DNA from 4 places in the Janthinobacterium sp. HH106 genome. Region 3 is predicted to be linked to each of the others. Evidence: predicted binding sites of a transcription regulator. Region 3 holds the regulator's gene; each other region holds the start of a gene.
The links. The regulator LexA, encoded in region 3, represses DNA repair genes until DNA is damaged. The targets are predictions, from matches to a motif close to ACTGTATNNNNATACAGT.

Region 1 (7,370 bases), on a different contig from region 3:
CCACCGCATGTCTTCTTTTTCTTCCGCCGCCCTGCTGCGCAATCTGAAACCCGACAACTTCACCATCGCCCTGCTCGTCACCGTGGCGCTGGCCAGCTTCCTGCCCTGCACGGGCCAGACGGCCGTGGTCTTCGGCAATATCACCACTGTTGCCATCGGCGCCCTGTTCTTCCTGCATGGCGCCAAGCTGTCGCGCGAAGCCGTGGTGGCCGGCGTCATGCACTGGCGCCTGCATTTGCTGGTGCTGGCCAGCACGTTTATTTTGTTCCCCCTGCTGGGCCTGGCCCTGCGGCCGCTGGCGCTGACCTTCCTCACGCCCGAGCTGTACGTGGGCATCCTGTTCCTGTGCGCGCTGCCATCGACCGTGCAATCGTCGATCGCGCTGACGGCCATGGCGCGCGGCAACGTGCCGGCCGCCATCTGCAGCGCCTCGGCCTCGAATTTCATCGGCATTTTTCTTGCGCCCATCCTCGTGGGTTTGCTGGTGGCCAAGGGCGCGGAAAGCAAGTCGTCGGTCGACGCCGTTTTATCGATTGTCATGCAATTGCTGCTGCCCTTCCTGGCCGGCCAGTTCCTGCGCCGCTGGATAGGCCGCTGGGTCGACCGCCACAAGGCCATGCTCAAGTTCGTCGACCAGGGCTCCATTTTGCTGGTGGTCTACACGGCCTTCAGCGAAGCCGTCAGTGAAGGCCTGTGGCACACGATCTCGGTGGAAACCCTGGTCGCTCTGGGCGTGTTCAGCATCGTGCTGCTGGCCCTGGTCCTGGGCCTGATGACCTTCATCAGCCGCCGCCTGGGCTTTAGCAAGGAAGATGAAATCGCCATCGTTTTCTGCGGTTCCAAGAAAAGCCTGGCCAGCGGCGTACCGATGGCCAAGGTCTTGTTTGCCACGCACTCGCTGGGCATGGTGATTTTGCCGCTGATGCTGTTCCACCAGATTCAGCTGATGATCTGCGCCGTGATTGCGCAGCGCTATGCGAGGCGCGACGAGGCGCAGGAAGTGCCGGCGGCGACGCCGTGATGCGGCTCCTGCAGTAGCCGCAGCGCATGCCGCAAGCCATCGACTATCACCGCATACGCCTGGCGCCGGCTCTCTTCGTCCCGTGCGCGCAGCACGTACGACGGGTGATACACGGCCACCACCCAGCGCCCGTCGTGTTCGATGGGCGTGCCGATCAGCGGCGTCATGCTGACCGCGCCATCCTGCAGCACAGATTTTAGTGCCGTGCTGCCCAGCGCCACGATCACCTGTGGTTTGCCACGTTCGATCTCTTCTTCCAGCCAGCCATGGCAGGCGAGGATCTCGCGCTGCGCAGGCGTCTTGTGCAGGCGGCGCTTGCCGCGCGGTTCCCACTTGAAATGCTTGACAGCATTGGTCAGATAGATGCTGTCGCGCGCCAGGCCCGCTTCCTGCATGGCCTGGTCCAGCAGTGTCCCGGCCGGGCCGACGAAGGGCAGTCCGGCCAGGTCTTCCTGGTCGCCCGGTTGTTCACCGACGAGCATGATGCGGGCGGTGTGCGGGCCTGTGCCGGGCACGGCTTGCGTGGCGTGCTGCCACAGCGCGCAGCGTCGGCACTGGTCCAGCGTCGTGGCAGTCGCGCGCGCGGGCTGGGCCCGCTCTGCGCTGATCGGGATCATGGCGGCGCCCTGCCGCTGTCCCACGCTGGCGGTCTGGCCCGTGCGCCGCTCGCCGTTGGCCGCGCCGCTCAGCATGGCGGGCACGATGGCGCCTTCGGGTAAATTTTTCCAGAAGCGCGAAGGGATATGGCTGTGCAGCAAGTCCGCATTCACGCGCGCGGGATTGAAGATGCTGCGGTAGTAGGTCAGCCACAGCGCTTCGCCCGCATCGTCGATGTCGGCCGCGCCGCGCAGCAGGGCCGGTCCCGCGTGCAAGGTGGCGCCATCCCACAACATGCTGGCGCCGGGCGTGGCGATCATCCAGCTGATGGAGCCCATGCGGCGCGCGAAGTGGCGCGCCACCTGCGGCAGCACCGCGTGCGTGGGCTCGAACCAGGCCACGAAGCGGGGCGCGCCGTCACTTTCGGCCCGCTCGCGGAAGCGCACGTAGGCATGCATGTCGTGCTCCTCGCGGTGCACGGCCTTGACCATGGCGTGCAGGCGCGCGCCGTCCGCGTCGGCCGGGGACACCACGTCGTGCTGGCCCTGCTGCCAGCGCCACAGCACCTGATACAGGAAGGCCCAGCGGTCATGCACGTTGAAACAGGCGGCGCTCTCCAGCAGTTCCACCAGCTGGCGGGGCAGGCGCAGCGGTGGCGCGCCGGTATCCGTGGCCTCTGGCGTGGAGGAAAACAGGTCGCCCTCGCCGGGCTGCGATTGCCAGGCCACGTCGGCAGGCGGCACGCCGCGCGCGATCAGTTCGCGCGCGGCCGCGCGCCACGCGTCGAACGATTGCGCCAGCCGCACCACGCGCTCATTGATCTCTTTCATGCTGCCTGCAGCTCCGGCCATAAGTTCAATTGCTGCGGTGCGTCCGCCATGGCGCGGCGCAAATGTTCGGAGGCGGTGGTGTCGCGTGCGGGAAAGTAGTCGGCCGTGATGATGAAGGGGGCAATCTTTTTCATGCTGCAGCGCAGGCGCGACAGGTCGGCATAGCGCACTTGCCGCAAACGGCGCAGGTCGACGATGCGCTGCGCGTTACGCAGGCCGATGCCGGGCACGCGCGCGATCATGTGCTGCGCCGCGCGGTTCAAGTCCAGCGGAAATTGTTCGCGGTGCGCCAGCGCCCACGCCAGTTTCGGATCAATGTCGAGCGCCAGGTTGCCGCCGCTGGCGGGCAGCAGTTCGCTGGCCTGGAAACCATAGCTACGCAGCAAGAAATCGGCCTGGTACAGCCGGTGTTCGCGCAGCATCGGCGGCGGCGCCAGCGGCACGCTTTTCGGGCTGTCGGGAATCGGGCTGAAGGCCGAGTAGTACACGCGCTTGAGTTTATAGCTGCCGTACAAGGTCTCGGCCGTGGCGAGGATTTGCTGGTCGTCGCTGGCGTCGGCGCCGACGATCATCTGCGTGCTTTGCCCGGCCGGCGCGAAGCGCGGCGAGCGCGGTTCTTCGGCCTTTTCATCGAGCTTGCGGCGGATGGCGCCCATGGCCAGCTTGATCGTGTGCACGCTCTTTTCCGGCGCCAGTTTCTGCACGCTGTCCTGGGTCGGCAGTTCGATGTTGACGCTGAGCCGGTCGGCATAGCGGCCCGCCTGCGCGACCAGGGCCGGATCGGCGTCGGGGATGGTTTTCAGGTGGATGTAGCCGCGGAACTGGTGCACCTCGCGCAACTCGCGCGCCACCTGCACCAGTTGCTCCATCGTGTAGTCGGCCGACTGGATGATGCCGGAACTGAGGAACAGGCCGTCGATGTAGTTGCGCAGGTAAAAGTCGGCCGTCAGTTTCACCACTTCGGCCACCGTAAAGCGCGCGCGCGGCACGTTCGAGGTACGGCGGTTGACGCAGTACTGGCAATCGTACAGGCAGTAATTGGTCAACAGCACTTTCAGCAGCGAGACGCAGCGCCCGTCCGGCGTGTAGCTGTGGCAAATGCCCATGCCCGAGGTGGCGCCAAAACCGTCCTTGCCGATGGAATCGCGCTTCGGCGCGCCGCTGCTGGCGCAGGAAGCGTCGTACTTGGCCGCGTCGGCCAGGATTTCCAGCTTGTCCGTCAATTCCATGGTGCACCTCGATATACTGTGTTTATATACAGTATATCAGGGAATCGGCCTGGTACCGGCTTGATCTGTGCAATGGCAGAACGCTATATATCGGTGTATATTACGGACCTGGTTCTTTTCTCATTCAGGATACGCTCATGTGCCTCACCTTGCGCCTCACCTCCCTCGCCCGCCTGCTTGGCGTCACCCTGCTCGCCACTGCCGCTACCTCCGCCCTTGCCGGCGAAGTGGTCGTGTCGGCCGCGGCCAGCCTGACGAACGCGTTCAAGGATGCGGCGCAAAGCTACGAGGCGCAGTATCCGGGCAGCAAGGTGTCCCTGAACTTTGCCGCCTCGGGCGTGCTGCTGCAGCAGATCGTCAAGGGCGCGCCCGTCGACGTGTTTGCCTCTGCCGACCAGGAAACCATGGATGCGGCGCAAAAGCAGGGCCTGGTATTGCCGGCCGACCGCATGGACTTCGTCGGCAACAGCCTGGTGCTGATCGTGCCGCACGATAGCAAGCTGGGCATCAAAGCTTTGGCCGACCTGACGCACAAGGGCGTGACCCGCGTGGCCATCGCCAACCCGGCCAGCGTGCCCGTCGGCCGCTATTCGGAAGGCGCGCTGAAGAAGGCGAAGCTGTGGGAAGCCGTGCAGCCGAAAGCCATCGGCACGCAGAACGTGCGCCAGTCGCTCGACTATGTGGCGCGCGGCGAAGTCGATGCGGGCTTTGTCTACGCCACCGACGCGGCCATCATGAAAGACAAGGTGAACGTGGTGCTGGACGTGCCGCTCGACGCGCCCGTGCTGTACCCGATCGCCACCATCAAGGGCAGCGGCAATGCGGCCGAAGCGAAGCGCTTCGTCAGCTACCTGCAGACGGCACCTGCGCAAGCCATCCTGGCCAAGTACGGGTTTAAAAAGCCATAAAGTAAAAAGACTGTACATGGATATCGCCTGGACCGCGCTGGCCCTGTCGCTCAAAGTTGCGGCGTGGGCCACGGCGCTCAATTTGCTGCTCGGCATCGGTACGGGCTATCTGCTGGCGCGCACGCGCTTTCCCGGGCGCGAGCTGCTCGACGCCCTGCTGACCCTGCCGATGGTGATGCCGCCCACCGTGCTCGGCTATTACCTGCTGGTGCTGCTGGGCCGGCGCGGCACCCTGGGCGTCTGGCTGCAGGACAACTTCGGCATCAACCTGATCTTTACGTGGCAGGGCGCCGTGATCGCTTCCACGGTGGTCGCCTTTCCCCTCGTCTTTAAGCCCGCGCGCGCCGCCTTCGAGGCGGTCGACGGGCAGCTCGAGCAGGCGGCCCGCGTGCTGGGCATTTCGGAGCTGGCGATTTTCTTCCGCGTCACCTTGCCGCTGGCCTGGCGCGGCATCCTGGCCGGCGTGCTGCTGGGCTTCGTGCGCGCGCTCGGCGAATTCGGCGCCACCCTGATGGTGGCCGGCAGCATTCCCGGCAAGACGCAGACCCTGTCGGTGGCCGTGTATGAAGCCGTGCAGGCGGGCCAGGATGACGTGGCCAATACGCTGGTCGTGATTATCTCGCTAGTCTGCATCGTGGTGCTGCTGTCGGCTGGCCGCCTGGCGCCCGGACGCGTCGCGCACAAATGAGGCCTATGATGACGCCCATGCAACTCGACCTCGACATTCGCGCTACCTTGCGCTCCGGCAAACGCCGTTTCGACCTGCACGTGCAATGCACCTCCGGCAGCCAGCGCATCGCCATGTATGGCCCGTCCGGCGCCGGCAAGAGCATGACCCTCAAAGCCATTGCCGGACTGTTTACACCGGATGCGGGCCATATCCGCCTGAACGGGCGTACCCTGTTCGACTCGGCCGCCGGCATCAACTTGCCGCCGCAGCAGCGCAATGTCGCCTACCTGTTCCAGGATTACGCGCTGTTCCCGCACCTGACGGTGCGCCAGAACGTGGGCTTCGGCCTGGCGCGCGGCTGGTTCAATCCGCGTGCGCGCGAAAAATTGCAGACGGTCGAGCATTGGCTCGATGCCTTCCACTTGCAGGAACTGGCGCACCAGTTTCCCGACGAGTTGTCCGGAGGCCAGCGCCAAAGGGTGGCGCTGGCGAGGGCGCTCGTGGCCGAGCCGAACGCGCTGCTGCTCGACGAGCCGTTCGCCGCCCTCGATCCGGCCCTGCGTGTCAAAATGCGCCTGGAACTGAGCCAGTGGCAGCAGCGCCTGGACGTGCCCATGATCCTGATCACTCATGATCCGGAAGATGCGCGCATCCTGGGCGAGCATGTGCTGTACTTGCGCGACGGACAGATCGATAACAGGGAAGAACACATGGCATTGGGTGAACGCATTGGATAAATCAGCGGCAGCGGAAATCGGCCTGCAAGGCTCGGTATGGATGACGGTGGGAGGCGAGCACCTGGGTGGCGCCGGCCGGGTGGAATTGCTGGGCGCCATCGCCGAGTGCGGCTCCATCACGCAGGCGGCCAAGCTCGTCAAGATGAGCTACAAGGCGGCCTGGGACGCGATCGACGCGATGAACAACCTGGCCGGCGAGCCGCTGGTCGAACGCCTGACGGGCGGCAAGGGCGGCGGCGGCACGCGGCTGACGCAACGGGGACGCCAGCTGGTCGACAATTTCCGCATCATCGAGCGCGAGCATGCGCGCTACCTGCGCCAGCTGGGCAGCCAGGCCGAAGGCATCGCCGACGATCTTTTACTCATACGGAGAATGGCCATGAAAACCACGGCACGCAACCAATTCCTGGGCAAGGTGGCCGAACTGAAACAGGGCGCCGTCAACGACGAAGTCACGCTGGAATTGCCCGGTGGCCAGCACATCGTGGCCATCGTCACGCAAGGCAGCAGCGCCAGCCTGGGCCTGGTGCCGGGCGCGGAAGCGTTTGCGCTGATCAAGGCATCGTCGATCATCCTCGTGGCCGACAGCGCAGGCGCGCGCTTTTCCGCACGCAACCAGCTGGCCGGGCTGGTGACGCGCGTGCAGACGGGCGCCGTCAACACGGAAGTGGTGCTGGACTTGCCACGCGGCGGCACGATCGCCGCCATCATCACCAACCAGAGCAGCACCGAGCTGGGCATCGAGATCGGCAGCAGTGTGACGGCGATTTTCAAGGCGTCCAGCGTGATCCTGGGCGTGCCGGCGTAAATGGGGTAGGTCGGATTAGCGCGCAAGCGCGTAATCCGACAAGGTTCCGGGGCCTGACCCCAGTTTTACGTTGCAGGCTTAATCCTTCAGCCTGGACAACCAATCGGCCGCCGCCGCCAGCGCCTGCTCCAGTTCCTGCGCCGTCTGCGCCAGCAGCGCTGGCACCTCGTCGAGGCGGCCCGCATCGATGGCTTCCTCGGTGGCGAACGCGGTGCGGATCAGGCGTTTCGTGCCCAGGGTGCCGACGGAGCCGCGCACGCTGTGCAGGATGCGCGCCACGTCGCTGTGGCGGCCTGCCTGCAAGGCTGTTTCGGCATCGCGCATGGGCGTCATGCCCTTGTTCAGCGCGTCTTCCACCATGCGCCGCAGCACGCCGCGCCCCTTCGCGTCGCGCCCCATCACGCGCATCAGCGGCGCCATGGAAAACACTTCCTCATCGGCGACGGGCGCCGGCCCCGCCGTCTGCACTGGCGGGCGCTTGGGCAGGTGGCGCAGGATCACTTCCATCATCTCTTCCACCACCACGGGCTTGGCGATGAAATCGCTGATGCCGGCCGTCATGCAGCGCTC
Region 2 (7,370 bases), on a different contig from region 3:
GCGTATCACAATACAACTTCACGAAGTACGCGGCGCACAGTGCCGACGATGCCAAAAAGTAATCGAACGGGCCAGGCGCCGAGCCATCGCCCTTGTAGCGGATGGGCTGGTCGGCGATGACCGTAAAATCGTCGAACTTGGCTTCGAGACGCAGCTTGTCGAGAAAGTTGACTTTAATTTCCATGAGGTAATCCAATACTGTGCTTATGAGTTAGGCGCTATTATCCTTGCTTTCCGCCGCGGGACAAAGATTGTTCGCCGCGGCAGCGCTGGCCGGGAGCGGTCCCCCCCTGTTGTCGTGACAATGCATGAGTTTTTCGGTTCGATAAGTGGCTATCCTCCATGGGAGCAGTACCGGGATGTTGACCGCTACTGAGTCCCATGCGGGTTCACCGTCTTTTTACTTTCGCGTTGCCTACATTACTGTAAGGATGAGCTGATGCAATTGTCTAATTATTTATTCTTTACCACGACGTGCGAACAAGCACTGGGGTTCTACACGCAATGCGGGCTGGGCAAGATTACCGAGGTATTGCGATTTGGCGTCGATGGCATGCCTGTCCCGCATGAAGCCATGCGCGGGAAAATCATGCATGCACGGTTTGAGGGGCCAGGCGTGTTGTTCTTTGCTTCGGATAATGATGATGCGGAGCCAATGCGAGGGTCTGCGCATATTTTGCAGATGAAGGACAGGCAGTTAACAAAACAGCTGTTTGACAAGTTGGCGGATCAAGGTGTGGTCACGACACCGCTCGCCGTACAGATTTGGGGCGATTATTTCGGTAAATTGACCGACCGGTTCGGGGTGCAGTGGATGTTGAACTGTCCTGTCTGAATTGCCTAGACGAGGGGGAACCATCCCTCGTCCAGCGTCTGCCGACCGGGAGTTGATGCAAAAAAACAGCGGCTGCCCATGCCGGCGCAGCCGCTGTTTCTTCAGGTGGACACGGCGATCAGAACTTCACCCACAGCCGGCCGAAATACGAGGCGCCGTTCAGGCCGAATTGCACGCTGTCGTATTTGAAGCCGTTGTCCGTCTCGTCCGCGTTTTGCGTGGTCGGCTTGACGTTGAAGATGTTGTTGCCGCCAAAGGTCAGCTTGGTATTTTTGTTGATGCTGTAGGTGAAGCTCAGGTCGGCCGAGGTCTTGGCCGCGTAGCGGGCGTTCGGTACGCCCTCGGCCGTGCCGCTGAAGGTGCCCAGGGTTTGCGGGCCAAAATAAATGATGCGCAAGTCCGACTCCAGCTTGCCCGTGATGTAGTCGAAGCCCAGGGTGGCTTTCGAACGGGGGCCGCCCTGTTCGATGAACAGGCGTTCGCGTTCGGACAGCAAGACATCCTCGAAGCCCGTCAGCGAGGCGGGCGTCTTGACTTTCGTCACTTCCGTTTTGCTCAAATTCAAGGCCAGGAAGGTGTTCAGGCGGTTGCCGGCGAATTCTCCCTTGTGCGAGGCCGTCAGGTCCAGGCCACGCGTGCGCGTGTCGATGGAGTTGACGAAGAATTGCGCTTCGCCCACGCCCAGCAGGGCCAGGCGCGCGGCCAGGTCCGGGTAGTTGTCGGCATTGAAGCGGCCCGACAGCACGATGCGGTCCTTGATCTTGATATTGTACAAGTCGGCCGTCACGGAAATGGCTTGCGTCGGCGTCCAGGTGGTGCCGAACGTAAAACTGGTGGATTTTTCCTCTTTCAGCTTGGGAATGCCGGCCGCATTGGCGACGGTGCCACCGTTCGGCGCCAGCACCACGTCGGTAGGCACGCCGCCGATGAAGTCGGTGAAGGTGGACGAGAAATACACTTGTTGCAACGATGGCGCGCGGAAGCCCGTGCTGGCCGAGCCACGCAGCAGCACGTTGGGCGCCACTTTATAGCTGGCGGCCAGCTTGCCCGTCACGGTGGAGCCGAAATCGCTGAATTTTTCGTAGCGCAGGGCGGCCTGGGTTTTCAGGCGTTCCGTCCAGTCCAGTTCCACGTCGCCATACGCGGCGATGCTGTGGCGCTTGGCCTTGGTGGCGTCGCCGGGCTGGAAGCCGGGAAAGCCCTGGCTGCCCGCATTGCCGCCCACGCCCACGCCGTCGGCATCGATGTAGGAGTTCGGCTCGCCGGCCATGATCTTGTATTCTTCGCTGCGGTATTCGGCGCCGAAGGCCACGTTCATGCCGCTCAGTACCGTGTCGTAGTAGCGGCTGAAATCGGCATTGCTGGTCAGCTGCTGGAACGAGAAGCCACCCGCGTCAAAGTTGCTGGCGCTGACGCCCTTGCCGCCATTCATCAGGTCGAGGTTGGCGATCGAGGCGTTCAGGGTATGGCTGATGTCGTAGCGCATCTTGTTGTAGCCATAGGTTTGCGAAAAGTCCGCATGCCATTCGCCGATCTGGCTGCGGTGGCCGATGGTGGCGTACTGGTCGTCGATCTTGCCGTTAATGAACGGTACGAAACCGTCCGGGTACATGGCGGCCGAATTGCGCGATGGAATGTCGTCGCTGCCGATGCCGCCCCGGCCGAACGCGGCGCTGGACGCGTCGCGCGTCTGCGCGCCGGCCGTGAAGTACAGCTTGCCCGTGCCGCTGGTGGCGTAGTCGCCATTGACGTACAGGGTCTTGTTCTTGGACTTGGTGTCGCCGATGATGCGCATGCTGTCCGCGTCGGCCCGGTTCGAGCGGCCCCGGTCCAGGTATTCGCCCGTGATGGCAAGCGTGCCCTTGTCGCCCAGCGCGATGCCGCAGTAGGCGGAGGTCATGTAATTCTTGCCGTCGCCTTCCGAGTACTGGCTGTAGCCGGCCACCGCTTCGCAGCCCAGGCTTTTCTTCAGTTCGATGTCGATCACGCCGGCAATGGCGTCCGAGCCGTACTGGGCGGCCGCGCCGTCGCGCAGCACTTGCACGTTCTTGATCGCCAGCAAAGGAATCGCATTCATGTCCGTGCCCGTGTTGCCGCGGTTGCGCGCACCGAACAGGTTGACCAGGGCCGTCGTGTGGCGCCGCTTGCCATTCACCAGCACCAGGGTCTGGTCGGAGCCGAGGCCGCGCAGGGCGGCCGAATCGATCAGGTCGGCCCCGTCGGCGCCCGTCTGGCGCGTGGAGTTGAACGAGGGCGAAATGTATTGCAGCGATTGCGCCAGATCAAACTGGCCGCCTTGCTCGGCCACCCGGGAAATGGGGATGATATCGACGGGCACCATGGTATCGGTGGCGGAGCTGGCGACCCGGCGCGAGCCGACCACGCTGACCGTTTGCACGGGACCGTCCGTGGCGGCCGCTTCCGTGGACTGGGCCATGGCGGCGGGACTGAAGGCGGCCAGGGCGGCGCTGCCGTACAGGCTGATGAGGATGGCTTTACGCAAGGTGGTGAGGGTCGGCACGCAGTGTCTCCAAGTGGCTGATGAGCAAGATTCGTGACTTGATTCTAGTGCCATCATTTCAGCATTCACCAGCGATACTTCGTTTTGTTATTACAAATTTGCTGTAACTGTTGTTTCCTGGTTGATTCTCTTTTGGCCGCTGCCGAGCTTGCCTTGTACTGGTGCGTGATGCCCCGTTCAGGTGCTGCGCTGCACCATGCCGCCCACCCAGATTGCCTGCGTGCTGTATTGCACCTCGATCAGACACGGCTGCTGCGTCACGTGGCCCTGATGCAGACGCAGCGACTGTTGCAAATGTGCCGATAGCGCGCCTGCCGCCACGCCCGTGGCGCTGTCTTCCAGCGCCGGGTCGCGGTGGTTGAAGTTGCGTCCTTCATATTCGCTCTCGCCCGTGCGGCAATACGCATAGCAGCCGCTGACCTGATGCAAGGCGCTCCAGTCGGCGATCAGTTCCAGGTTAGGCCGCAGCGCGCGCAGGGTGGTGCGGTCGGCCACTTCCAGCAGCAGCTTCGGGCTGCCGACGGAGGCGATCACGGGCGGCGACAGCAAGTGCATGTGCTGGCCCATCAGTTCCGACGGCACATATTTTTCCAGCATGACGACCGGTGCCGGCTGCGATGTCAAGCCGATGAATATCCCTTCCGCGCGGCGCACCAGCTGCAAGGCTTGCCCGCGCATGGCCGTGCTCACCGTCAGCGCCGGCGGCGCGCCGGGCGCCGTCAGCAGCACATGCGCGGCCGCCAGGGTGGCATGCAGGCACAAGGGACTGTGCGTGTGCGGATAAAAATAGTCAAGCACGATGGCACCGTCCGCCTGCCGGTCGAGGAAGACGCAGGCGCTGACCTGGCGTTCGCGCGCGAAGGTCTGGCGCGCCGTTTCGCTGCTGCCGCCGTTTTCCACGACCAGTGCCGCATTGCCGCCGCCGGGGGCGGCGCCGAAACATTTTAATAAGTGGACGATCATGGCGGTCGATGGGCAAGATAAAACATCAGCATAAACGAAAATAAGTGCAAAGCTTCGCGATGTCTTGGCTGGGTGGAGTCAAAGGCTGCGCCTATTGACGCTTTCGTGGAAGTGACATATCAGCAGATGATATACTTCCAGCATGAGGACCGATCCTGCCATCGATACATTGCTGGACATGGATGGTTCCATCCTCGACCAGGATGGCGGTTATTGGATCAAGATAGAAGCCAGGCGGACGGAAGTGTCGGATGAGATTCCTCACGGCATACGCTACTCGCTGACGCTGCACGAACCGTATGGCAAACGCATCCTCGGTTACGACAATGCGCACATGGTAAAGCCGCCAAAGAAATTCAAATATGCGGGACGCATCGTGGCATTCGACCATAAACACCGGCATCCGTCAGATCAGGGAGTGCCATACGAATTCAAGGATGCGCAGCATCTCATCAATGATTCTTTTGCTGACGTGGACCGCATTTTGCTGGAGGTAAAAAAGCAATGAAACCGATTTTTATTGGCATCATGCCGCAAGAGAAAATCCGCGAACGCGTGCTCGCCATCGCTCGCGGCATATATAAACCGAAGGCGGATGAGCCCAAGGTCTGGTTCACTTCGATCAAATCGCTGGCGGAAGTCCTGAGCGACGAAAACCGGGCGTTGTTGCACGTGATTCTGGAAACGCAACCGGAATCCATCTCTGCATTGGCTGAGACAACGGGCCGTAAACCTAGCAACCTGTCGCGCACATTGAAAACAATGTCCAATTACGGCATCGTGGAATTGAAACGGGAGCGAAATCAAGTTCGCCCCGTAGCCACAGCGACGGAGTTTCGCATAGTTGCTAATTGATTTGCCGGACTATCAATTTGGTCCGTCATGCGACAGGCCAAAGCCTAGCGCGGGCCGGCAGACGCTCCGTGTGCCCATCAAAATGAACACTATCCGACTGGAACCGGCTACTTGATTCCAGATGAGTATAATATACTGTGTTTACATACAGTATTGAGGTAGATCATGTGGGGCGCCGTCTTACCCGAGTATGCTGAGTTGTACTGCCTGAGCAATTTCAGCTTCCTGCATGGGGCCTCGCATGCGGAAGAGCTGGTGGCGCGCTCCGTGCAGCTCGGTTACAAGGCGCTGGCCATTACTGACGAGTGTTCGCTGGCCGGCGTCGTGCGCGCCCATGCGGTGGCCAAGCGGGCCGGTTTTCACCTGATTATCGGCGCGCATTTCCATTTGACGCAGGCCGACGGCAGTCCGGGGCCGTCCCTGCTGGCCCTGGTGCGCGATATCGATGGTTACGGCAACTTGTCGGAACTGATCACCATGGCGCGCACGCGGGCGGCCAAGGGGCGCTATCTGCTGACGCCCGATGATTTCACCGCGCCTGCGGCGGAGTTTGCCCATTTGCGGGGCTTGCCCGGCTGTCTGATGATCTTGCTGCCCAGCTATGCGGCCGAGGCGGAAACCGTGCGCGCGCAGGGTGAGTGGATGGCGTCCACCTTTGGCCGCGAGCGCAGCTGGATCGGCCTGAACCTGCTGCAGCGGGCGCAGGATGACGCGCACCGCAGCGCCGTGCAGGAGGCGGCGCAGGCGCTGGGCTTGTCCGTGGCAGCCGTCGGCCACGTGTGCATGCACGTGCGGTCGCGCAAGCCCTTGCTCGACACCCTGTGCGCGATCCGCGTGGGCAAACCCGTGGGCGAGTGCGGCTATGCGTTGGCGCAAAATGCGGAACAGCATCTGCGCGCGCGCTTGCGCCTGGCCAATGTGTATCCGCCGCAAGCGCTGGCGGAAACCGTGCGCATCGCCGGTCAGTGCACGTTTTCGCTCGACAGCCTGCGTTATGACTATCCCGTCGAGCTGGTGCCGCACGGCCACACGCCGGCGACGTATCTGCGCGAAGAAACGTATGCGGGCGCGCTGCTGCGCTTTCCTCTCGGTATTCCAGCCAACGTGCAGGAGCAGATCGAACAGGAGCTGGAGCTGATCCGGGATCTTTCCTACGAAGCGTATTTTTTGACCGTCTACGACATCGTGCGCTTTGCGCGCTCGCAAAACATCCTGTGCCAGGGCCGGGGTTCGGCCGCCAATTCGGCCGTCTGCTATTGCCTGCACATCACGGAAGTGGACCCGGCGCGCGGCAATTGCCTGGTCGGGCGCTTCATGTCGCGCGAGCGCAACGAGCCGCCCGATATCGACGTCGATTTCGAGCACCAGCGGCGCGAAGAGGTCATCCAATATATCTACGGCAAATATGGGCGCGAACGGGCCGCGCTGGCGGCCGTGGTGATCAGCTACCGGCCGAAGAGCGCCTTGCGCGACAGCGGGCGGGCGCTGGGGATTGATTTGGCCATCGTGGAAAAGGTGGCCAAGGCGCACCGCTGGTTCGACGGCAAGCGCGATCTGCTCGAGCGCCTGGCCGAATGCGGGCTGGACCCGGAAGCGGAATTGTCGCAGCAGTGGGCGGGCCTGGCGCAGCAGCTGCTGGGCTTTCCCCGCCATCTGTCGCAGCATCCGGGCGGCTTTGTCATCGCTCAGGGAAAGCTGTCGCGCCTGGTGCCGATTGAAAACGCGACCATGGCCGAACGCAGCGTCATCGAGTGGGACAAGAACGACCTGGAAGAACTGGGCTTGATGAAGGTCGACGTGCTGGCGCTGGGCATGCTGTCGGCCCTGCGCCGCGCCCTGGAACTGGTGAGCGGGCGGCGCGGCGAGGAATTTCGCCTGCAGGATATTCCCGCCGAAGACCCCGCCACCTACGACATGATGTGCCAGGCGGACACCATCGGCGTATTCCAGATCGAGTCGCGCGCGCAGATGAGCATGCTGCCGCGCCTGCGGCCCCGTGAATTCTACGACCTCGTCATCGAGGTGGCGCTGGTGCGCCCCGGGCCCATCCAGGGCGGCATGGTGCATCCTTATCTGCAGCGGCGCCAGCAGAAAGAGCCGGTCGAGTATCCGAAGGGCCTGGACAAGGCGCTGGGGCGCACCCTCGGCATCCCGATTTTCCAGGAGCAGGTGATGCAGGTGGCCATCATCGCGGCC
Region 3 (7,370 bases):
GATAGAATTGTGGTCTTTGGTTCTTTCCTCACCGTTGCAGGCGTGATGAAGGCCCGAAAATCCTCACTTCACTGAAACGCACTCGACTGAAAATCACGCATGGGCTTGTTCTCGAAACTGTTTAAAAACAAGCAAGAATCCTCTGGCGAAGACAGCGGCTTTTATGTCCCTGGCGAAGCACAGTCGCCGACCCGCAAGCGCGCCGCCAACACCTCGGGTGGCGGCGGATCGCGCCGTGGCGGCAAGGAAGCACCGGATCCGGTCTTGCCTGAAAAAAAGCGCGCACGCCGCCGCCTGGTCGGGGCCGTCGCCCTGGCCCTGGGCGTCGCCGTCGGCTTGCCGATGCTGCTCGATTCGGAGCCGAAAGCACCGTTCAACGATATCGCCATCGACATTCCGTCGAAGGAAAAGGCGGCGCCTGCACCGGCGCCTGTGCCGGCCGTTCCGGTCCAGGCCGCATCGAATGGCCTGGACCAGTCCGAGGAAATCGTCGACGCGCCGCTGCCGCCTGCGGCCAAGCCGACGCCGGCCCCCGTGCTGGCCGCCGCCCAGCCTGTACCGGTCAAGCCGGCCTATGTGGAGCCGAAACCCGAACCCAAGCCCGAACCGAAGCCTGTCAAGGTGGAGCCGAAACCGGAACCGAAGCCCGAGCCGAAGCATGAAGCCAAGCCGGAGCCGAAACATGAGCCCAAGCCTGAACCGAAGCATGAAGTAAAGCCCGAAGCCAAGCCTGAGGCCAAGCCTGCCAAGCCGGCGCAATCGGCCGACGATGCCGCGCGCGCGCTGGCCATCCTGGAAGGCAAGCCGCAAGACAAGCCGCAAGAAAAAGCGCAAGACAAGGCCCACGACGCCGGCAGCGGCAAGTTCGTGGTGCAGGTGGCGGCGCTGGCGACGCAGGACAAGGTCGATGAATTGCAGGACAAGCTGCGCGAAGCGGGCATCAAGTCGTACACGCAGAAAGTCTCCAGTCCGGCGGGCGAGCGCATCCGCGTGCGCGTGGGACCGTTCGGCAGCCGCGAAGACGCGGAAAAGACGCGCGCCAAGTTGCAAAAGCTGGGCCTGGGCGGCTCTCTGGTGCCGGCGTGATGTTGCAAGGCTGAATGCGCGTGACGATCTTCGATTACCTGGTGCTGTTCGTGCTGGTGACTTCCGTGCTGATCAGCATGATGCGCGGCCTGGTCAAGGAAATACTGTCCCTGGTCAGCTGGATCGTGGCGTTCGTCATCGCCAATGCCTATGGCGCCACCCTGGCGAAATTTCTGCCGGAAGCCGTGCCGGGCGAAGCGATCCGTTTATTGCTGGCTTTCGTAGTGCTGTTCATCGGCGTGCGCATTTTGATGGGATTGCTGTCCATGACGGTTGACGCGCTCGTCAAGGTGACAGGCCTGAGTCTGGCCGACCGCACCCTGGGCAGCCTGTTCGGCGTGGCGCGGGGCCTTGTGATCGTGCTGACCGCCGTCATCTTGTGTGGCATGACTTCCATACCGCAGCAGCCATTCTGGAAAAACGCGCTGCTCAGTCCGCTCGCGGAACAGGGCGCGCGCGCCATCAAGCCTTATCTGCCTGCCGCTTACGCGCAGCATGTGAAATTTTGAATTTTTTTAAAATCAGTAGCACAGTTTAGGAGCACACCATGTGTGGCATCGTCGGCGTCGTTTCCCATCAACCTGTCAATCAATTGCTCTATGATGCATTGTTGCTCCTGCAACATCGCGGTCAGGACGCGGCAGGGATTGCGACCAATCACAGCAGTATGTTTTCCATGCACAAGGCCAACGGCCTCGTGCGAGACGTCTTCCGCACGCGCAACATGCGTTCGCTGCAAGGCACGACGGGCATCGGCCATTGCCGCTACCCGACGGCCGGTTCGTCGAGCGAAGAGGAAGCACAGCCGTTCTATGTGAATGCGCCGTTCGGCATCACCCTGGCGCACAATGGCAACCTGACCAACTGGGAACAGTTGAAGCTGGAAATGTTCAAGAACGACCGCCGCCACATCAATACCGATTCCGATTCGGAAGTGCTGCTCAACGTGCTGGCGCATGAAATCCAGGAAGCGACGACGGGCCTGAACCTGGACCCGGAAGCCATCTTCAAGGCCGTGACCGTGCTGAACCGTCGCGTCAAGGGCGGCTATGCCGCCGTCGCGCAAATCGCCGGCGTCGGCTTGCTGGCCTTCCGCGACCCGCACGGCATCCGCCCGCTGTGCCTGGGCATCAATGAAACGGAGCAGGGTCCCGAATACCTGATCGCTTCCGAATCCGTGGCCCTGGAAGGCATGGGCTTCCGCTTCGTGCGCGACATCGGTCCCGGCGAAGCCGTCTTCATCGATGCCGACAAGAAATTGCACAGCGCCCAGTGCGCCGACAATGCCAGCCTGAACCCCTGCGTGTTCGAATTCGTCTACCTGGCCCGTCCCGACTCCGTCATCGACGGCGCCTCCGTGTACGCCACGCGCCTGAAAATGGGCGAATACCTGGCCGAGAAGATCCGCGCCGAATTGCCAGGCGTGCATATCGACGTGGTCATGCCGATTCCCGATTCCTCGCGTCCGGCCGCCATCCAGCTGGCCATGGCGCTGAACATCGAATACCGCGAAGGCTTCATCAAGAACCGCTACATCGGCCGCACCTTTATCATGCCGGGCCAGGCGGCGCGCAAGAAATCCGTGCGCCAGAAGCTCAACGCGATCCCGTCCGAATTCAAGGATAAAGTGGTCTTGCTCGTCGACGATTCCATCGTGCGCGGCACCACCAGCCGTGAAATCGTGCAGATGGCGCGTGAAGCGGGCGCGACGAAAGTCATCTTCGCCTCGGCCGCGCCGCCCGTCATCTATCCGAACGTGTACGGCATCGACATGCCGACGCGCGACGAGCTGATCGCCTACGGCCGCACGACGGAAGAAGTGTGCCGCGAAATCACGGCCGATTACCTGGTCTACCAGGATATCGGCGCGCTCAAGCAGGCGATCGCCGACGTCAACCCGGCCCTGACCAACTTCGAGGCCTCGTGCTTCGACGGCGTCTACGTGACGGGCGACGTGTCGCAGGAATACCTGGACCGCCTGGAATATGCGCGCCACCATCCGAAGGCGGCAGCGCCCGAAGATACGCCGCGTTCCCAGCTGAACCTGAACCTGGCAACGACAGAAGCGTAATTATCTTGCCCGGCTAGCGCCGGGCTTTTTTTGCTCCGCGATCATGAACGATAAAAAAAACTACGGCTTTACCACCACCATCCTGCATAACGACCGCCGCAAGGGCATCGAGCATGGTTCGCTGCACAAGCCCGTGCACACCTCCGTCGCCTTCGGCTACGGCGATGCGCGCCAGCTCGCTTCCGTATTCCAGGGCAAGGAACCCGGTTTCCGCTATGGCCGCCAGGGCAACCCCACCGTGTCCGCGCTGGAAGACAAGGTCAACAAGATGGAAGACGGCGTGGCGACCTTGTGCTTCGCCACCGGCATGGGCGCCATCGGCGCCGTGGTGCAGTCGCTGCTGCGCGCGGGCGACCATGTCGTCTCGTCGGCCTTTTTGTTTGGCAACACCAACAGCCTGTGGCAAACGGTGACGGGGCAGGGCATCGCCGTATCCTTCGTCGACGCCACCGAGGTGGCCAACGTGGCGGCCGCCATCACGCCTGCCACGCGCATCGTGTTCGTGGAAACCATCGCCAATCCGCGCACGCAGATCGCCGACCTGAAAAAAATCGGTGACCTGTGCCGCGAAAAGGGCATCTTGTACATCGTCGACAACACGATGACGACGCCGTATTTGTTCCGCCCGAAAGCCGTGGGCGCGGGCCTCGTGGTCAATGCCTTGACGAAATCCATCGGCGGCCACGGCAATGCGCTGGGCGGCAGCTTGACGGACACGGGCGTGTTCGACTGGACGCAGTATCCGAATATTTTCGAGAATTACAAGAAGGCGGCGCCCGCGCAGTGGGGCATCGCGCAGATCCGTGCCAAGGCCTTGCGCGACTTCGGCGCCTCGCTGGGTCCGGAAGCTGCGCATCATATCGCCGTCGGCGCGGAAACCATGGCCTTGCGCATGGACCGCACCTGCTCGAACGCCCTGGCGCTGGCCACCATGTTGCAGGCCGACCCGAGAGTGGCGGCCGTGCACTACCCGGGCTTGCCGTCGCACCCGCAGCACGCCTTGGCGAGCGACCTGTTCCGCAGCTATGGTTCGCTGTTCAGCTTTGAATTGAAGGATGGCATCGATTGCTTCGATTTCCTCAATCGTTTGAATCTGGCTATTCCCGCGAGCAACCTGGGCGACACGCGTACCCTCGTCATTCCCGTCGCCCACACGATCTTCTATGAGATGGGCGCCGAGCGCCGCGCCAGCATGGGCATCGCCGAATCGCTGATCCGCGTCTCCGTCGGTATCGAGGATGAGGTGGATCTGCTTGAGGATTTCCGCCAAGCACTCGATGTATAAGTCGCCGGACAAATGAAAAGGGCCGCAACAGTCATGCTGTTGCGGCCCTTTGTTTTTCGCCGTTCAATGGTAATGTCTTCGTGCCTTCAGAAACCGTAGCGAGCAAGTCCAATATCGGGTTGAGTAGCGGAGCTGTACATTGTACGGGGGCGCCCAGCTAGCGAGCAACGGATGCCCGAGAGTGGGCTGCGCAGTAGGTTTATGAGGGCGCGCTCAATCAGTGCCAGCTGCGCATCAAGCCGACTGCTAAGCCTTCCAGGGCAAATTCATCTTCCGGCGACACGGTGATGACCTTGAAATCGGGGTTTTCCGGCAGCAATTCGATGACGGAACCCGTCTTCTTGTAGCGCTTGACCGTGACTTCGTCGCCGATGCGGGCCACGACGATCTGGCCATTCTTGGCGCTGTCGACCTTTTTGACGGCCAGTAAATCGCCATCCATGATGCCGGCGTCGCGCATGGACCAGCCGCGTACCTTCAGCAGGAAGTCGGGCTTGGCCGAAAACAGGGCGGGGTCCACGTTGTAGCTCGCTTCCAGGTTTTCCTGGGCAAGGATGGGCGAACCGGCGGCCACCCTGCCGATCAGGGGCAGCGACATCAGCAGTGCCGCCGGCACTTTCGATGGCGGCGCTTCGGCTGCCGCGCCGATCAGGCGGATGCCGCGCGAGGTGCCGGGCGAAATCTCGATCGCGCCCTTGCGGGCCAGGGCCTGCAAATGCTCCTCGGCCGCATTGGCCGATTTGAAACCCAGTTCATTGGCAATTTCGGCACGGGTGGGAGGAAAGCCCGTGTTTTCAATCGCGTCCTTGATCAGGTTCAGGATTTGTTCTTGTCGTGCTGTCAGCTTGATCATGAGCGGTGGGTGCATACTAAAATGCTGTCTATATGAACAGTCTGTATTTTTGTACAGTATCGCCCACTATGCAAGGGGATTTCCGTGTTTTCGGCGAATTTCGCAAGAAATACTTGTTCCCGGTCGAAAAGCACGGTGGTCCGCGGGCTTTTCGGGTGCTGGCGCAAGCAATGATTGAAACGTTTGCAAAAGGCGGTTATAATCTTCGGCTGACCTTCCCACACCCGTCTTGACGCCGGGGTGGGCGATTATCAATCCGACCTGAAGGAGTTTGCATGCGTCATTATGAAATAGTCTTTATCGTCCATCCGGACCAAAGCGAGCAAGTGCCCGCGATGATCGAACGCTACAAAGCCAGCGTAACCACCCGCGGCGGTTCGGTTCACCGCGTGGAAGATTGGGGCCGCCGTCAAATGGCTTACTCGATCCAAAAGCTGCCTAAAGCACACTACATCTGCCTGAACATCGAATGCGACAACGAGACCCTGGTCGAGTTGGAAACAGCATTCAAATTCAATGATGCCGTGTTGCGTCACCTGACCGTTAAAATGAAGAAAGCTGAAACAGCTCCTTCGCCGATGATGAAATCGGTACAACGCGAAGACGCGGCCAAAAGCCACCGCACCGAAGCACCAGCAGCCGCTCCAGCCGCAGCAGCAGCTTAATTCTTGACCAGGATCGTGCGCTGAACCAGCTACAAGTCACCGCCATCATTGCCGAGCGCGAAATATTGCGCTATACCCCGGCAGGGCTGCCGATTGTGAATGCAGTATTGCAACACAGTTCGCAGCAGATGGAAGCAGGGATTGCCCGTTTGACCGAGTTTGATGTTGCCGCGCTAGCCGCTGGCGAAATTTCAGGCCGGTTCAGTCAGGCAAGCTTGGGCGGGGTGTATCAGTTCACGGGTTTCCTGGCCAGGAAGAGCCGCAACAGCAAGAGTTTGGTGTTTCACATCATTGATTTTAGTGCAGTCAATTCTGACTAGCGCATTTTAGATACAGGAGCCTGACATGGCATTCGGTAAAAAGTTCGACAAAAATAAGCTCAAGCTTAAAGAAAAACGCAAACAGCAAAACCCTTTGTTCAAACGTAAGAAGTTCTGCCGCTTCACGGCAGCTCACGTTGAGCAAGTCGACTACAAAGACGTCGACACGCTGAAAGACTTCGTCCAGGAAAACGGCAAGATCATGCCAGCACGCCTGACCGGTACCAAAGCGCACTACCAGCGCCAAGTCGACACCGCAATCAAGCGCGCTCGCTTCCTCGCGCTGCTGCCATACACCGATCTGCACCACGCTTAATCGGTCAGATATTCCTGGAGAAGAACTATGCAAATCATTCTGTTAGAAAAAGTTGTAAACGTCGGTAACCTCGGCGAAGTCGTCAAAGTCAAAGACGGTTACGCACGTAACTTCCTGATCCCGCAACGCCTGGCACGTCGTGCTACGGCAACCGCTGTGGCTGAATTCGAAGTCAAGCGCGCCGAACTGGAAAAAGCTGCTGCCGCCAAACTGGCCGCATCGCAAGCCCAGGGCGAAAAACTGAGCGGCCTGACCGTTCAAGTTGCTCAAAAAGCTGGCGTCGATGGCCGTCTGTTCGGTTCCGTCACCAACTTCGACATCGCTGAAGCGCTGACCAAGCAAGGTTTTGCTGTTGAAAAAGCACAAATCCGCATGCCTACCGGCCCGCTGAAGATCGTTGGCGAGCACAACGTTTCGGTTGCTCTGCACACCGACGTGGTCGTGGAAGTTGTTATCGCTGTCGTTCCAGACGCGAACGCGTAATCGTCTGCGGGCCTGGCCCGCAAGCGCTGCCGCACTATGAAAAGCCGGGTTCGCCCGGCTTTTTTGTGGCCTTTTTTTCGCTCATTTTCAGCCCTTTATTTTTGCCGGCACGCCGAAGCGGGTATAATTCGCGCCATGAACGCCCCCTCTGATCCGCAACTGGATTCCCTCCGTATTCCGCCGCATTCGATCGAAGCAGAACAATCCGTTATCGGTGGTCTGCTGCGCGACAATGCCGCCTATGACCGCATCGCCGACTTCATGCATGCGGAGGATTTCTATCGCTATGAC
Region 4 (7,370 bases), on a different contig from region 3:
GACTTTATCGAACAATTCAATGCGGCCATCGTGCGCATGCAAGCCAATGGCGCAATTCGCCGCATCCTGGACCGCGCGCTGCTGCCCTGACTGATTCAACCCGATGGAGAAAAACATGAAAAGAATATTATTGCTATGTGTGCTCGTGCTGGCCGGCTGCGTAGGCCGGCCCGAGAATATTGTACCTGTCAGCAATTTCGACACGACCCGTTATCTGGGCAAATGGTATGAGATCGCGCGCCTCGACCACTCGTTCGAGCGGGGCCTGAGCCACGTGACGGCCGACTACAGCCTGCGCCAGGATGGCGGCCTGAAAGTGCTCAACCGCGGCTACCAGGATGCGGACGCGAAGTGGAAGGAAGCGGAAGGCAAGGCGTATTTCGTCTACAAGAAAGACGTGGGCTACCTGAAAGTGTCGTTTTTCGGGCCCTTCTATGGTTCCTACATCGTGTTTGATTTGGACCAGCATGATTACAGCTATTCCATGATCAGCGGCCCCGACAAGTCCTACTTCTGGTTGCTGTCGCGCACGCCCACCATGGATCCTGCCTTGCAGCGGCGCCTGATCGAGAAAGCCGGCGGCTTGGGTTTCGATACATCAAAATTGATCTATGTGAAGCAAAACTGACCTTGCTTGCCTGCCGCCCGTTCGTGGCGGCATACCGTCTTCTGGTTGTTGCTTTTCTGCATGTTATTTCTTGCAATACCATCCTGATTCACTCACAATCTGCTCCAAAGTGGTGCGCTGCGGCGTGCTGCCATTCTGGTGACGCGCCTGCCGTTGCGTCGCCGCTCGTGATTGCCGCACGGCAGATGCCTGCTATATTGATACGTAGCAGCACGTCGGTTTCGTGGCGTCTGTGCATTGTTTTTTCAGATAGGAATCACGCAATGAAAAACCTCAAAATCGGCGTACGTCTCGGTGGCGGTTTTGCCGCCGTCCTGCTCCTGTTGACGACCCTGACCGTGGTGGGCATCGTGCAGATGCAAAGCGCCAGCAAGGAAACCGATGCGCTGGTCAACGTCAAGGTGCGCAACGAGCGCCTGATTGGTGAATGGACCAAGGTCATCGAGGTGAACGCGGCGCGCACGGCGGCCGCCTGGAAAGTCGGCGATCCCGAACACCAGAAGCAGTTTGAACAGGAAATGGCCGTCTCGTCGGCACGCGCCACGGAAATTCAGAACGCTATCGGCAAAAGCGAGCTGAATGCCGAAGAGCAATCGCTGTACCAGGAGGTGCTGAGCACGCGCAAGGCTTACACGGAAGTACGCAAGAATGTGTTCAAGGCCAAGAATGCGGGCGATCTGGAATTGGGCAAGCGCCTGTACGAAGGCGACATGGTCGCCAAGCGCGACATCTATCTGGCGTCGTTGAAGAAGCTGGAACTGCTGGAAGCCAAATTGCTCGACGAAACGGCTGCGCAAATTCGTTCGCGCTACGAAAACGGCCGCCTGCTGCTGATCTCGCTGGGCGTGGTGGCCATCTTGCTGGGCATTGCCTGCGCCTACTGGATCACGCGCTCGATCACGCGTCCCATCACGCGTGCAGTCGAGGTGGCGCAAGCCGTTTCCGCCGGCGACCTGACCAGCCATATCGTCGTGGAAAGCCGCGATGAGACGGGGCAATTGATGCACGCGCTGAAAAACATGAACGATAAACTGGTCAGTATCGTGGGTCAGGTGCGCGCCGGCACCGAATCGATCAGCACGGCGTCGAGCGAAATCGCGGCCGGCAACCTGGACTTGTCGTCGCGCACGGAAGAGCAGGCCAGTTCGCTGGAAGAGACGGCATCGTCCATGGAAGAGCTGACCTCCACCGTGAAACTCAACGCCGACAATGCGCGCAGCGCCAACCAGCTGGCCATCGACGCCTCGCAGATCGCCAGCAAGGGTGGCGTGGTGGTCTCGGAAGTGGTCAGCACCATGGGCTCGATCAACGATTCCTCGCGCAAGATCGTCGACATCATCAGCGTCATCGACGCCATCGCCTTCCAGACGAATATCCTGGCCCTGAACGCGGCCGTCGAAGCGGCCCGCGCCGGCGAGCAGGGCCGTGGTTTTGCCGTCGTGGCCTCCGAGGTGCGCAACCTGGCGCAGCGCTCTAGCGCGGCGGCCAAGGAAATCAAGGGCTTGATCGACGATTCCGTGCAAAAGGTCGAGGCCGGTTCGCAACTGGTGGACAAGGCGGGCCGCACCATGGACGAGATCGTGCAAAGCATCAGCCACGTGACGCAGATCATGAACCAGATCACCGACGCCAGCGATGAGCAGCGCACCGGCATCGAACAAGTCAACCGGGCCATCGGCCAGATGGACCAGGTGACGCAGCAAAACGCGGCCCTCGTGGAAGAAGCGGCGGCGGCGGCCGAATCCATGCAGGAACAGGCAGCCAAGCTGGCCGACGTGGTGGGCGTGTTCAAGCTCGATGCCACACAGCGCTATGTTTCGGCCAGTGCTGGCCCGTCCGTGACGGCGTCGGCGCCCATCAAAGCTGCGGTGCGGCCTGCCATGCGGCACGCCACGCCGCGGACGCCGGCACCCGCCGTGGCCGCGCCTGCGCCGGGCAAGGCGGCGCCAGCGGAAGCTGTGCGTGCACGCACACCGAAGACGACGGTGGCATCCGGTGCCGACGACTGGGAAGAGTTTTAAGCGCAGGTGTTTTAAGCGCAGCTTTCCCTTGGCATGGCACGGGCGCTACAATCGCGGCTTGAAGACAGCCGCGAACGCGCTCCGCCATGACCACCCGCCGTACCTCCCGCTCTATTTCCAGCGCGATCGCCAGCCCTGGCGCCGCATCCTCCTTCCAGGCTGAACCCGCCAAACGCGCACGCTGCCCGGTTTGCCTGCGCGCTGCGTCCAGCTGCATTTGTCGCTGGACTGCCCCCGTCGCCCACGCCGTGGACGTGCTGATCCTCCAGCATCCGCTGGAAGTCCACAACGCCAAGGGCAGCGCCCGCTTGCTGCATCTGAGCCTGCCCAACAGCCGCCTGCTGACGGGCGAACAGTTTGCCCCGGAGGCGCTCGCTGAACTGCTGGCCGACAAGCACAATGTGCTGCTGTACCCGGATACGCCAGGCGACCGTTCGCTGGGCATCGCGCCGCCGCCAGCGCTCGACCCGTCCATCTTGCTCGATCCGGCCCGATTTTCGAGCCAATTGCGGCTGGTGGTGCTGGACGCCACCTGGCGCAAGAGCCGCAAGATGCTGTATCTGAATCCCCTGTTGCAACAGCTGCCGCGCCTGCCGCTGCGCGATACACCCGCTTCCCATTATCTGATCCGCAAGGCGCATGCGCCAGACCAGTTATCGACCCTGGAAGCGACGTGCTATGCCCTGATGCAGTTGGAGCAGGACGCTTCCCGCTTCGTTCCCTTGATCACGGCATTTGACGGCTTTGTGGCGCAGCAGTTGAGTTATGTCATGCCGCATGGCGAAAAAGCTTGAAACGACAGCACGGTAGCCCTTGATCTTGGCCGCACAGCGGCATAGTATACTGTACGTATATACAGTTGATGGGGCCGTTCATGAAAGCAATCATTCCAGAGCACGATGACAGCTTCGCCGGGCAAGCCATGTTGCCGCCGCAATCGCTGAAAGCGCAAAAGGGGCGCGGGGCCGTCTCGAATCTGCTGGGGCGCCACGAGACGCATGCGCGCGCCGGTTTCGATGACGGCTGGAGCGTGGGCGGCCTGGGCGAGGCGGCTGGGGAGGCGGCGGCGCCGGGATGGAAGACGCAGGTCAGCGACGAACAGGCGCGCACCATTCTCACGCGCAACGCTTCGCCCGATTTGCCCTTCAACGTGTCGCTGAACCCGTACCGGGGGTGTGAACATGGCTGTATTTATTGCTTTGCCCGCCCCACGCACAGCTACCTGGGCCTGTCGCCGGGCCTGGATTTCGAAAGCCGCATCTACGCCAAGGTGAACGCCCCCGAACTGTTGCGGCGCGAACTGGCCAAGCCGTCGTATGTGCCCGAACCGATCGCCCTGGGCGTCAATACCGATGCGTATCAGCCGTGCGAACGCGAACGGCAGCTGACGCGGCGCGTGCTGGAAGTGCTGCACGAATGCGACCACCCCGTGGCGCTGATCACGAAATCATCGCTGATCGAGCGCGATATCGACATGCTGGCGCCCATGGCGGCCAGGCGCCTGGCTGCCGTGGCCGTCACTGTCACGACGCTGGACCCGGCCATCGCGCGCACCCTGGAGCCGCGCGCGGCCGCCCCGGCGCGGCGCCTGCGCACCATCCGCACCCTGACGGACGCGGGTATTCCCGTGGGCGTGAGCATCGCGCCCATCATCCCGTTCGTGACGGAGCCGGAAATCGAGCAGCTGCTCGAAGCCGTGCGCGACGCGGGCGCCATCCACGCCCATTACGTGGTGCTGCGCCTGCCGTGGGAAGTGAGCCCCTTGTTCCAGCAATGGCTGGAAGCGCACTTTCCGGAGCGTGCCCAACGCGTGATGAACCGGGTGCGCGAAATGCGTGGCGGCAAGGATTACGACAGCGCGTTCGGCGCGCGCATGCGGGGCGAAGGCGTGTGGGCCGACCTCATCCGCCAGCGCTTTGAAAAGGCCGTGCACCGGCTGGGGCTGCACGGCAAGGGTGGCCGCTTCAAACAGCTCGATTGCACGCAGTTCCGCCGGCCACTGGTGGTGCCGCCATTGGGTGCAAAAGTAAAAAAAGGCAATGCGGGGCAGCTGGATTTGTTTTAAGTTAAACCAGCGTCAGCGCTGATGCCGCAGGGGTGCGCTGCGGCGCTATCGTGCGGCATTATCCTGTTCCTGCATCTGCGCCAGATGTTGCTCAATGGAAAAGACATGCGGATCGCTCTTGCCCAGTTCGCGCAGGGCGCTGGCCAGGTGCAGCAGGTACTCGCTGTTCGGACCGCTGGGGCCGTTTGATCGGGCGATCTGGCGCGCGATATCGAGTTCCGATGCGGCGCCGAGGAAGGCGGCGTTTTCCTCGTTGGCGATGTACACCAGGCCTTCGACCTTGCTGCCATCGTCGAAGGTGATGTCGGTGGCCAGGCGCAGGTAGCCGTTTTTTTCGCGGTGGTCGAGGTGGGCGAAGACTTCGGGCGTGATCAGATACGCCATGCCGTCGCACACGGCGCCCGCCTGCGGCACGATGGTGGCGACCCGGCCCGGCGCCATCGGCGTGCCCCGGTGGTCGTGCGAACCTTGCCAGAAGCGCCGCGTCCAGCCTTCGATGCTGGCGGGGCGCCGTTCGATATAGGGGAAGTCCGCCTTGTAGATCAGCGAGCCGTAGCCGAACAGCCAGACCTGCTCATGGCCGTCGAATTTGTTCATGCGCTGGTTGATGGCGATGGTAGCGGCGTCGGTGGCAGACAGGGCGTGCTGGTCAGGCTGGGTCATGGTGCAAGTGGATAAGGGGCGATGCGCCATTATAAAGGGGCGCCGGCCGGGCCGCCGGCCGACAGCGCCTCGCGGGCCGTGCCGCCGCCCGCTCCCACGTTCCACTCGTGCGTCTCGACAAAGCGGAACAGGAATGCCATGAAGCTTTCGGCGGCCGGCGACAGCGAACGCCCCGTCTTCGTGTAGACGAAAAAGCGCCGCGTCAGTTCCGGCTCGTGCAGGGTGCGCATGTGCAATTTGTAGAGTTTGACCATCGGCTCCGCGTACGGCAGGCAGACCGTGATGCCGAGGTTGGCGCTGACCATGGCCAGCGCCGTCGTCATGAAGGTCACTTCGTTATAGGGATTGAGCGACAGTTCGCGAAACGCGCCGTGCATGTCGCGCAGCAAACGCTCCGTAAATTGCCCCTGCAGCGAGATGAACGGATAGTCGCCCACGTCGGCCCAGGTCACGCGCTCTTTCTGCTGCAGCGGATGCTGCTCGGGGAAGACCAGTACGAAGGGCATCTCGAACAGCACTTGCGCGGCGATTTCCGCCGTCGGATCGCGCTCGGGGCCGATGCCGAAATCGACTTCGCCGCTGAAGACGCGCGCCGACACGTTTTCCACGGGGCAGTCGACCAGGCGCAGCTGCACCTCCGGGTGCGCCTGGCGGTATGCGGCGATCACTTCCGGCAGCAGGGTGCACGCCATCATCTGCGGCGCGGCGATGCGCACCAGGCCCGTCTTCAGGGCCTTGCGCTGGGCGATGCCGGCCATGGCGCCGTCGAGGTCCTCGATCATCTTTTCAAACAGCGGATACAGTTCGCGGCCGATTTCCGACAGCTGCGTCTTGCGCGTGCTGCGCTCGACCACGCGCACGCCCAGCACGCTCTCCAGTTCCTTGATCAAGCCGCTCAAGGCGGACTGCGTCACGTGCAGGTATTCGGCGGCCAGGGTAAAACTGCCGGTCTTGGCCAGCGCCACGAAGGCGCGCATCTGTCGCAGGCTGGGACTCATAAGATAATCCGATAAATCGATGGTTAAAAATTGTTTGTATGATAGCTGTAACTCGATTCTAATGGTGAAAAGCTGAAAAACCCGCCATCCATCGGAGACAGACATTATGAAGATCAAGCAAATCCACCACGTCGCCTACCGCTGCATCGACGCGAAGAAAACCGTCGAGTGGTACGTCAAGCATTTGAACATGAATTTCGTCCTCGCCATCGCCGAAGACCTGGTGCCGTCGACCAAGGCGCCGGACCCGTACATGCACGTCTTCCTCGACGCGGGCCAGGGCAATGTGCTGGCCTTTTTTGAACTGCCGACGCAGCCGCCGATGGACCGCGACCGCAATACCCCGGCCTGGGTGCAGCACCTGGCGCTGGAAGTGGGCAGCATGGAGGAACTGCTGGCCGCCAAGGAGCGCCTGGTGGCCGCCGGCATCGAGGTGCTGGGCCCGGTGAACCACGCCATCTTCCAGTCGATCTATTTCTTCGACCCCAACGGCCACCGCCTGGAACTGGCAGCCAACGTGGGCACGCCCGAGATGATGGCCAAACTGGACGCCGTCAAATGGGAAATGCTGGAAGAATGGTCGCAGACGCGCCGCGCGCCGAAGCACGCCGCCTGGATGCACGCGCCGGCCGAAGCCTGAGCGCCGCCCACGGCATCCATCTGAACACTAAGCCTAACAAGGAACACACTCCATGAAACTCGCAACCCTGAAAAACGGCAGCCGCGACGGCGCCCTGATCATCGTCAGCCGCGACCTGCGCCAGTACCAGCGCGTGGCCGCCATCGCTCCCACCCTGCAGGCGGCGCTCGACAACTGGGATGCCGTGGCGCCGAAACTGGAACAGGCCTACGCGGCCCTGAACGCGGGCCAGGCGCCGGACGCGCAGCCGTTTGATGCCAATCTGTGCCACTCGCCGCTGCCGCGCGCCTACCAGTGGGCCGACGGTTCGGCCTACATCAACCACGTGGAACTGGTGCGCAAGGCGCGCAACGCG

Region 1: the regulator LexA is predicted to act here: its motif matches at 3,693-3,710, upstream of JAB8_RS06650 (putative DNA modification/repair radical SAM protein).
Region 2: the regulator LexA is predicted to act here: its motif matches at 5,309-5,326, upstream of JAB8_RS24275 (error-prone DNA polymerase).
Region 4: the regulator LexA is predicted to act here: its motif matches at 3,492-3,509, upstream of JAB8_RS05400 (PA0069 family radical SAM protein).

The regions. Positions count from the first base shown of each region.
Region 1 is NZ_LRIC01000012.1:124,244-131,613, forward strand. It holds gene JAB8_RS06640 (bile acid:sodium symporter family protein) at 8-1,021, shown strand; gene JAB8_RS06645 (UdgX family uracil-DNA binding protein) at 973-2,448, opposite strand; gene JAB8_RS06650 (putative DNA modification/repair radical SAM protein) at 2,445-3,677, opposite strand; gene modA (molybdate ABC transporter substrate-binding protein) at 3,815-4,585, shown strand; gene modB (molybdate ABC transporter permease subunit) at 4,602-5,273, shown strand; gene JAB8_RS06665 (ATP-binding cassette domain-containing protein) at 5,282-5,992, shown strand; gene JAB8_RS06670 (TOBE domain-containing protein) at 6,033-6,800, shown strand; gene JAB8_RS06675 (response regulator) at 6,879-7,370, opposite strand, start outside.
Region 2 is NZ_LRIC01000063.1:22,718-30,087, forward strand. It holds gene JAB8_RS24245 (OsmC domain/YcaO domain-containing protein) at 1-184, opposite strand, end outside; gene JAB8_RS24250 (glyoxalase/bleomycin resistance/extradiol dioxygenase family protein) at 440-835, shown strand; gene JAB8_RS24255 (TonB-dependent receptor) at 954-3,356, opposite strand; gene JAB8_RS24260 (PhzF family phenazine biosynthesis protein) at 3,534-4,319, opposite strand; gene JAB8_RS24265 (DUF6516 family protein) at 4,462-4,827, shown strand; gene JAB8_RS24270 (transcriptional regulator) at 4,824-5,174, shown strand; gene JAB8_RS24275 (error-prone DNA polymerase) at 5,340-7,370, shown strand, end outside.
Region 3 is NZ_LRIC01000040.1:16,431-23,800, forward strand. It holds gene folC (bifunctional tetrahydrofolate synthase/dihydrofolate synthase) at 1-75, shown strand, start outside; gene JAB8_RS15680 (SPOR domain-containing protein) at 100-1,086, shown strand; gene JAB8_RS15685 (CvpA family protein) at 1,107-1,595, shown strand; gene purF (amidophosphoribosyltransferase) at 1,634-3,157, shown strand; gene JAB8_RS15695 (cystathionine gamma-synthase family protein) at 3,201-4,442, shown strand; gene lexA (transcriptional repressor LexA) at 4,660-5,295, opposite strand; gene JAB8_RS29105 (hypothetical protein) at 5,328-5,528, shown strand; gene rpsF (30S ribosomal protein S6) at 5,571-5,960, shown strand; gene priB (primosomal replication protein N) at 5,981-6,280, shown strand; gene rpsR (30S ribosomal protein S18) at 6,306-6,596, shown strand; gene rplI (50S ribosomal protein L9) at 6,624-7,079, shown strand; gene JAB8_RS15725 (replicative DNA helicase) at 7,215-7,370, shown strand, end outside.
Region 4 is NZ_LRIC01000008.1:223,156-230,525, reverse strand. It holds gene JAB8_RS05420 (ABC transporter substrate-binding protein) at 1-90, shown strand, start outside; gene JAB8_RS05415 (lipocalin family protein) at 116-628, shown strand; gene JAB8_RS05410 (methyl-accepting chemotaxis protein) at 892-2,649, shown strand; gene JAB8_RS05405 (tRNA-uridine aminocarboxypropyltransferase) at 2,775-3,443, shown strand; gene JAB8_RS05400 (PA0069 family radical SAM protein) at 3,572-4,714, shown strand; gene JAB8_RS05395 (gamma-glutamylcyclotransferase) at 4,760-5,377, opposite strand; gene JAB8_RS05390 (LysR family transcriptional regulator) at 5,407-6,375, opposite strand; gene JAB8_RS05385 (VOC family protein) at 6,482-7,015, shown strand; gene JAB8_RS05380 (fumarylacetoacetate hydrolase family protein) at 7,068-7,370, shown strand, end outside.